DNA from 2 places in the Actinosynnema sp. NPDC023587 genome. Region 2 is predicted to be linked to the other one. Evidence: riboswitches for the same ligand, from Rfam matches in the RefSeq annotation. Region 2 holds a riboswitch; the other holds the start of a gene.
The links. A riboswitch is a leader RNA that binds a small molecule or an ion and turns the genes downstream of it on or off. The one in region 2 is predicted to bind glycine.
Positions count from the first base shown of each region.

Region 1 (4,194 bases), on a different contig from region 2:
GCGCTGTCCGGGGAGGAGGCCCCTGCCCTGGAAAACGCGGAATCCCCCGGCCCGCGCGGGCCGGGGGATTCCCGTCGGATCGGAAGAACCCCTACAGGGTCGGGTAGAGCGGGTGCTTCGCGGCCAGCACCTCGACCCGGGACCGCAGCTCGACCAGGTCCGGCGACGCCTGGAGCGCCGCCGCGATGACGTCCGCGACCTCCGCGAAGTCCGCCGCGCCGAAGCCCCGGGTGGCCAGGGCCGGCGTGCCGATCCGCAGCCCCGAGGTGACCATCGGCGGGCGCGGGTCGTTCGGCACCGCGTTGCGGTTGACCGTGATGCCCACCTCGTGCAACCGGTCCTCGGCCTGCTTGCCGTCCAGTTCGGACGCCACCAGGTCGACCAGCACCAGGTGCACGTCCGTGCCGCCGGTCAGCACCTTCACGCCGACCGCCGCCGCGTCGGGCCGGGAGAGCCGGTCGGCCAGGATGCGCGCGCCCTCGACGGTGCGGCGCTGGCGGTCGGCGAACTCGGGCGACGCGGCGTGCTTGAACGCCACCGCCTTGCCCGCGATCACGTGCTCCAGCGGACCGCCCTGCTGGCCGGGGAACACCGCCGAGTTGATCTTCTTGGCGAGGTCCGCCTCGTTGGTCAGGATCACGCCGCCGCGCGGGCCGCCCAGCGTCTTGTGCGTGGTCGTGGTGGTGACGTGCGCGTGCGGCACCGGGTTCGGGTGCAGCCCGGCCGCCACCAGGCCGGCGAAGTGCGCCATGTCGACCATCAGGTAGGCGTCCACCGAGTCGGCGATCCGGCGGAACTCCGCGAAGTCGAGCTGACGCGGGTAGGCCGACCAGCCGGCCACGATCAGCTTCGGCCGGTGCTCGGTGGCCAGCCGCTCGACCTCGGCCATGTCGACCCGGCCGTCGCTCTCCGCCACGTGGTAGGGCACCACGTTGTAGAGCTTGCCGGAGAAGTTGATCCGCATGCCGTGGGTCAGGTGGCCGCCGTGCGCCAGGTCCAGGCCCAGGATCGTGTCGCCGGGCTGGAGCAGGGCGACCATCGCGCACGCGTTGGCCTGCGCGCCCGAGTGCGGCTGGACGTTCGCGAAGCCCGCGCCGAACAGCTCCTTCACCCGGGAGATGGCCAGCCGCTCGATCACGTCGACGTTCTCGCAGCCGCCGTAGTACCGCCGGCCGGGGTAGCCCTCGGCGTACTTGTTGGTCAGCACCGAACCCTGCGCCTGGAGCACCGACACCGGGGTGAAGTTCTCCGAGGCGATCATCTCCAGGGTGTTCTGCTGCCGGCCGAGCTCGGCGGCGACGGCCTCGGCGACCTCCGGGTCGAACTCCGCGAGGGAGGTGTTGAAGTGCTCGGACATGGTGTCTCCCTTACGAGTTTCGCTTGTAGAACGGCAGCGCGACGACCTGCACGGGCTCCTGCTTGCCCCGGATGTCGACGGCCAGCTCGGTGCCGGGCTCGGCGTGCTCCGGCGTCACGTACGCCATCGCCACGGAGTAGCCCAGGGTCGGCGACAGCGCGCCGCTGGTGACCTCGCCGACCACCGCGCCGGACGCGTCCAGCACCGGGTACCCGTGCCGGGGCGCGCGGCGGGACGCGGTCTTGAGGCCCACCAGCTTCGCCTCCACGCCCTTGTCGGCGACGGCGGCCAGCGCGTCGCGGCCGACGAAGTCCCCGGGCTTGTCCAGCTTGACCACGCGGCCCAGGTTGGCGTGGTACGGGGTGCGCTCGGCGCTGAGCTCGTTGCCGTACAGCGGCATCCCGGCCTCCAGGCGCAGCGTGTCGCGGCAGCCGAGGCCGGCGGGCTTGAGGTCGTGCTCGCGGCCCGCCACCAGCAGCGCCTGCCACACGGCCGGGGCGTCGGACGGGTCCACGAACAGCTCGAAGCCGTCCTCGCCGGTGTAGCCGGTGCGGGCGAGCAGCGCGGGCCGCCCGGCCACCTCGGTCGGGTAGGACGCGTAGTACTTCACGCCCGCCAGGTCGGTGGTGGTGAGAGCGGCCAGGATCGCGGTGGACGCCGGGCCCTGGATCGCCAGGAGGGCGTAGTCGACCGACTTGTCCACCACGGAGGTGTCGAAGCCGTCGGCGCGCTCCACGAGCGCCTGGAACACCACGGCGGCGTTCGAGGCGTTCGCGACGACCAGGTACTCCTGCTCGCCGGTCCGGTAGACGATCAGGTCGTCGAGCACGCCGCCGTCCGGCTGGGTGATCATGGTGTAGCGGGCGCGGCCGACGGAGATCGCGGACGCGTTCCCGACCAGCGCGTGGTCCAGGGCGCGGCCGGCCTCGGGGCCGGACAGCACGATCTCGCCCATGTGCGTCAGGTCGAACAGACCCGCCGACGTGCGCACGGCGTGGTGCTCGGCGAGCTCGCTGTCGTAGCGCAGCGGCATCCGCCAGCCCGCGAAGTCGGTGAACTGGGCTCCCAGCGCCTCGTGCTCGGCGTGCAGCGGCGTCCGGCGGGTTTCCACGGGGTGGTCCTCCCTGGTGGCGGGCACGGCGATCACACCGACCTGGTCGGTCGGCGGTCGCCGTCGGCGAAGGATGACACGGTCCATCGGAGACTCCTCGTCGAGTGAGCCTCCCCCTCTGTCATGAGCCTGAGAGCTTCACCGCGCGCGGAGCGCGGCTTGCACCGTGGGCGAGGCGCGGAGCGCCTGCTTTCCAGAGTTGCCTGCGTCGGGCGGTAGCTGTGCCTGAGAGATTCCGGGGAGGAGTTGCTCCTTCGGCGCCCCTCGCGGGGACTCTCCCGCTCGACATCGACGGCCGTGTTCAGTTGGTACCGCCAGACGCTAGTTGTGCCTGGTGGGCACGGTCAACCAGGACCAGGTCACAGCACCCGGCCACGGCCCGCGCCCGCTCGGCGGCACCGGGCGCGGACCACGTACCCGTGGCCGGCGCGGGGGTGGCGCGAGCGGTCACAGGGCACGTTCCGCCTTGACGCTCTCGACCACCTTGCGCTCGGCGTAGAACGACACGAACGGGATGGTGCCCGCGAGCAGCACCAGCGCGGAGCCCTTGAGCGACCACCGCGCCTTCAGCGCCAGGTCCACCGTGAAGACCAGGTAGACGGCGTACAGGAAGCCGTGGACGGGGCCGACGACCGCCATCATCCCGGTGTTGTCGCCGAGGTACTTGACGAACATCGCGACCACCAGCAGGAGCAGGCCGACACCGACCACGTAAGCCATGAACCGGAACCGGCTCAACGCACCGCTCATCGCCTGCCAACCGCCTTCGCTCACCGCTGGTCCCGCGCGTTGAGCTCCCGGAGGTAGCGGTTGTAGACCGCCAGCTCGTCGTCCTCGTCGTCCGGCGCGGGTGTTTTGACGGGTTCCACGGTAACGACCGGCTGCCGGGCCCCGACCACCGGCTCCCCGGCGTCCTCGGCCCGGCGCTGGGCGGCGAGCTTGCGCATCCGCCACACCATGAAGAGGGGGAACAGGCCGAACAGCGGCCACTGGAAGACGTACCCGAGGTTCTGGAAGGTGCCACCGGCCTGGGAGAACCTCTCCCACTGCCAGTAGGCGAGGCCGCAGCACACGATCAGCGACACCAGGCAGACCGCCGCGATGGCGAGTCGCCGGGGTGTCAGGAGGGTGCCGGGCACCCTCCCACACTACTTCGCGGAGTCCGCTCCCCGACGGAAGGGGCTCCTCGCACAGGAGCCCGCCCTCCCGGTTGGTGCGGGTGACCGACTTGACGCCGCGCCCTCACAACGCGGCGCGGGGTTCACGCAACGCCGTCCCGGCGCTGCCGCTGCAACCTGGCCACGCACCAGGCCGCCGCACTGCCCCGACGCAGGTGCTGGAGCACCGTCATCGGGCCGAGACGCCGTCCCAGGTCGGCGGGCGTGAGCCCGGCCGCCCGGTAGTCGAGCGCGCGCTGGTCCAACGGGCTGATGCCCGCGTCCCACCACCGCTCCGCCTCCGCCAGCTCGCCCACGAGCTGCCAGTAGCTGGCCGCCGCCGCGAGCAGGACCTCGGGCACCTCGGGTGCCCTCTTCCGCATCGCCGCCACGTAGGCCGGGTCAGCGGATTCGACCCGAACCAGTCCGCGCGACCCGCCGTTCGCCCGCTGCACGGGGATTCCCGGCGCGGACGGTGGGGCCTCGGCCAGCCACGCGTCCTTGATCCGGTTCACCTCCTGCATCTCGGCGTCGTCCGAGCGCTCAGCCGCCCACTGCCGCAGCAGCTC
Region 1 is NZ_JBFABG010000004.1:128,188-132,381, forward strand. It holds gene glyA (serine hydroxymethyltransferase) at 92-1,357, opposite strand; gene gcvT (glycine cleavage system aminomethyltransferase GcvT) at 1,368-2,468, opposite strand; glycine riboswitch at 2,672-2,759, opposite strand; gene AB0G01_RS12875 (DUF3817 domain-containing protein) at 2,916-3,218, opposite strand; gene AB0G01_RS12880 (hypothetical protein) at 3,239-3,607, opposite strand; gene AB0G01_RS12885 (helix-turn-helix transcriptional regulator) at 3,730-4,194, opposite strand, start outside.
Region 1: it holds a riboswitch for glycine, as region 2 does, so the genes downstream of both, gcvT (glycine cleavage system aminomethyltransferase GcvT) here and gcvH (glycine cleavage system protein GcvH) in region 2, are expected to answer to the same signal.

Region 2 (4,194 bases):
TCGAGAAGGTCGACGTGAACGGCGACGGCCGGCACCCGGTGTACGCCGCGCTGACCGCGCGCCCGGACGCCGACGGCGAGGCCGGCGACGTGCAGTGGAACTTCGAGAAGTTCCTGGTCGCCCCGGACGGCGAAGTCCTGGCCCGCTTCCGGCCGCGCACCGAACCGGAGGACGAGTCGGTCGTGAAGGCGATCGAGGCCGCCCTGCCGTAGACCCCTCGGCGGCCCGGCCCGGCCCGGCCCACGCACCCGCGCGGGCCGGGCCGCCGGTGCGGCGCGGGACGTCAGCACTCGATGACGTTCACCGCGAGTCCGCCGCGCGCGGTCTCCTTGTACTTCACCTTCATGTCCTTGCCGGTCTCCCGCATGGTCTTGATGACCTTGTCCAGCGACACGAAGTGCGACCCGTCGCCCCGCAGCGCCATCCGCGCCGCGGTGATCGCCTTGATCGACGCCAGCGCGTTGCGCTCGATGCACGGGATCTGCACCAGGCCGCCGATGGGGTCGCAGGTCAACCCGAGGTTGTGCTCCATGGCGATCTCGGCGGCGTTCTCCACCTGCTCCGGGGTCCCGCCGAGCACCTCGGCCAGCCCGCCCGCCGCCATCGAGCACGCCGACCCGACCTCGCCCTGGCACCCGACCTCGGCACCCGAGATCGACGCGTTCTCCTTGAACAGCACGCCGATCGCGCCCGCCGTCAGCAGGAACCGGACCACGCCGTCGTCCGACGCGCCCGGCACGAACCGCGTGTAGTAGTGCAGCACCGCCGGCACGATGCCGGCCGCGCCGTTCGTCGGCGCGGTCACCACCCGGCCGCCGGCGGCGTTCTCCTCGTTCACCGCCAGGGCGAACAGGGTGACCCAGTCCATCACCCGCAGCGGGTCCGTGGCGAAGTGCTCGGCCGCGAGCCGCTCGCGCATCTCGGCGGCGCGCCGCCGCACCTTCAGCCCCCCCGGCAGGATGCCGGTCTGGCCGCAGCCGCGCTCGACGCACTCCTGCATCACGGTCCAGATGTGCAGCAGGCCCTGCCGCACGTCGTCCTCGGACCGCCAGGACCGCTCGTTGGCCAGCATGAGCCCGCTGATCGGCAGCCCGGTCTCCCGGGCCCGCGCCAGCAGTTCGTCACCGCTGAGGAACGGGTGCTCGATCGGCGTCTCGTCGGCCTTGATCCGGTCGGTCCCGCTGGCCGTCTCGTCCACCACGAAACCGCCGCCGACCGAGTAGTACACCGCCTCGTCCAGCACCTCCCCGCCGGTGTAGGCGGTGAAGCTCATCCCGTTGGGGTGCAACGGGAGGGACTTGCGGCGGTGCATCACCAGGTCGGTGTCCTCGGTGAACGGGATCTCGCGCACCCCACCCAGCAGCAGCCTCCCGGTGGCGCGGATCTCCCCCACCCGGACGTCGGCGGCGGCCGGGTCGACGTCCTCCGGCTTGTGCCCCTCCAAACCCAGCAGCACGGCCTTGGGGCTGCCGTGCCCGTGCCCGGTCGCCCCCAGCGAGCCGAAGAGCTGGACGTGCACGCGGTCCACCGACGTCGCGCGGTGCCCGAGCCGCGCCGCGAACATCGTCGCGGCGCGCATCGGACCGACGGTGTGCGAGCTCGACGGGCCGATGCCGACGGAGAACAGGTCGAAGACGCTGATCGCCACGGCGCTCAGTCCCCGGTGAGTTCCGCGTACTTCGCGGCGGTGAGGAGGCCCGTGGCGTCCTCGACCGAGACCTTGAACAGCCACCCCTCGCCGTACGGGTCGTTGTTGATCAGCGACGGGTCGTCCGCCGCCGCCGTGTTGACCTCCACGACCTGGCCGCTGACCGGCGCGTACAGGTCGCTCACCGACTTGGTGGACTCCAGCTCGCCGCACACGTCGCCGGACTTCACGCGCTCGCCCACGGTCGGCAACTGGACGAACACGATGTCGCCCAGGGACTCGGCCGCGTAGGAGGTGATGCCGATCGCCACGGGCTCCTGGGTACCCGGAGCCCAGTCGACCCACTCGTGCTCGGGCGTGTACAGCAGGTTTTCCGGAAAGGTCACGTCAACTCCTCGGTGCGCGCGGGCCAGGCCCCCTCTCTGTCCTGGGACCTGAGAGCTTCGCCGCAGCGCTGCGGCTTGCACCGTGGGTGCGCGCGTGAGCACGCTTTCCAGAGTCGCCTCACCCGAGCGGTTCTCGTTGCCTGAGAGTGTGCGGGGTGCTTGCTCCTTCGGCGCTCCAGGCTCGCTGGAGGCTCTCCCGCCCGGGTTCCGGTGTCACCTGCGACACCGCGGCCGATGTTCAGTTGGTCGAACGCGAGCACGCTAAGTCGTGGGTGACACGGGTGTCAACGTGCGTCCAGAGAGTTCGGCGGCCGTTCGCCGTTGTCCGGCCGGCACAACGCGGCGGGTGCGCGTTCGTGCCAGTGGCACGATGACAGCCGGATGGCGGTACCGGACCTTTGGCACTAACAACGGCCCGAAGGAGCCCTCCGTGCGGATCTCAGTACCCCGCGAGATCAAGAACCACGAATACCGCGTCGCGCTGACCCCGGCCGGAGCCCACGAACTGACGCTGCGCGGCCACGACGTGTTCGTCGAGACGGGGGCGGGCCTCGGGTCGGCCATCACCGACGACGAGTACCTGGCCGCCGGCGCGAAGGTCCTGGCCACGGCCGAGGACGTGTGGGCCGAGGGCGACCTGGTGCTCAAGGTCAAGGAGCCGATCGCGCGGGAGTACCCGCTGTTGCGCAAGGGCCAGACCCTGTTCACCTACCTGCACCTGGCGGCCGACCAGCCGCTGACCCAAGCGCTGATCGACTCCGGCACCACCGCGATCGCGTACGAGACGGTGCAGACCGCGAACGGCGCGCTGCCGCTGCTCGCCCCGATGTCCGAGGTCGCGGGTCGGCTGGCACCGCAGGTCGGCGCGTTCTCGCTGATGAAGCCGTCCGGCGGCCGGGGCGTGCTGCCCGGTGGCGTGCCCGGCGTGCACCCGGCGCGGGTCGTCGTGATCGGCGGTGGCGTGGCGGGCCTGAACGCCGCCGCCATCGCCGTGGGACTGGGCGCGGACGTCGAGATCCTGGACACCAACGTCGACCGGCTGCGCCACATCGACGCCCTGTACCAGGGCCGGCTGCGCACCGTGACGTCCAACCGCTACTCGGTCGAGCAGGCCGTGCGCGAGGCCGACCTGGTCATCGGCGCGGTGCTGGTGCCGGGCGCGAAGGCCCCGAAGCTGGTCTCCAACGAGTTGGTGGCGCAAATGAAGCCCGGTTCGGTGCTGGTGGACATCGCCATCGACCAGGGCGGCTGCTTCGCCGACTCGCGGCCCACCACGCACGCCGACCCGACCTACCAGGTGCACGACTCGGTGTTCTACTGCGTCGCGAACATGCCCGGCGCTGTGCCGCGCACGTCCACGTACGCGCTGACCAACGTGACGCTGCCTTACGCGGTCGCGTTGGCCGACAAGGGCTGGCAGGCGGCGCTGCGCGCGGACAAGGCGCTGGCGCTGGGCCTGAACGTGCACGACGGCCTGCTGACCAACCAGCCGGTCGCCGAGGCGCACGGCCTCACCCACACCCCGCTCGAAGTCTGAGCACCCGCGAAGGAGGGGCGTCCACCATCCCGGTGGACGCCCTTTCTCGCACGTCCGGGCATGAAAAGGCGGCCCGCTCAACCAGCCTGGGGGTCACTGGGAGCGGGCCGCGCCTCCAATGCTAGCGGGGAACGGGCGGCCGTGCCCAGCCGCCCCGCCCATCTGCGCGCAGATCTTCACCCACCGGAGCACAGCCCGTGCCCGCCCTCAAGCAAACGAGTGAATTACCCGCGTAACGGGTAAGTCACGACGCCCGGTCGGCCGATGGACAGGACGGGGTGCCCGCGCCGTGCGGCGGCGGGCCCGCCTCCGCGGTGAGCCCACCGCGCCGCCACCGAACTCCGATCGGAGCGCACATGGCCGAACCACAGGGCTGGATCGACTGCCACGACCCGTTCGGACGGGACCGGTCGATGACCGTGCTGGTCGAGGACGACCGGGTGCTGCTGGTCTCGCCACCCGGCGAGTCGGCTGTGATGTCTGTCACGCAAACCCGCAGGCTGCACCGCCTGCTCGACCAGGCCGCGGACAGGATGTGACGGTGGACGACACCCTCCGCGCCGCCGTGCTGCGCCGGCTCTCCCAGCTCGAAGAGGTCGCCGAGCGGGGCGCGGCCGAGGCGC
Region 2 is NZ_JBFABG010000002.1:149,218-153,411, forward strand. It holds gene AB0G01_RS05760 (glutathione peroxidase) at 1-212, shown strand, start outside; gene AB0G01_RS05765 (L-serine ammonia-lyase) at 284-1,648, opposite strand; gene gcvH (glycine cleavage system protein GcvH) at 1,654-2,034, opposite strand; glycine riboswitch at 2,152-2,243, opposite strand; gene ald (alanine dehydrogenase) at 2,465-3,571, shown strand; gene AB0G01_RS05780 (hypothetical protein) at 3,928-4,110, shown strand; gene AB0G01_RS05785 (hypothetical protein) at 4,113-4,194, shown strand, end outside.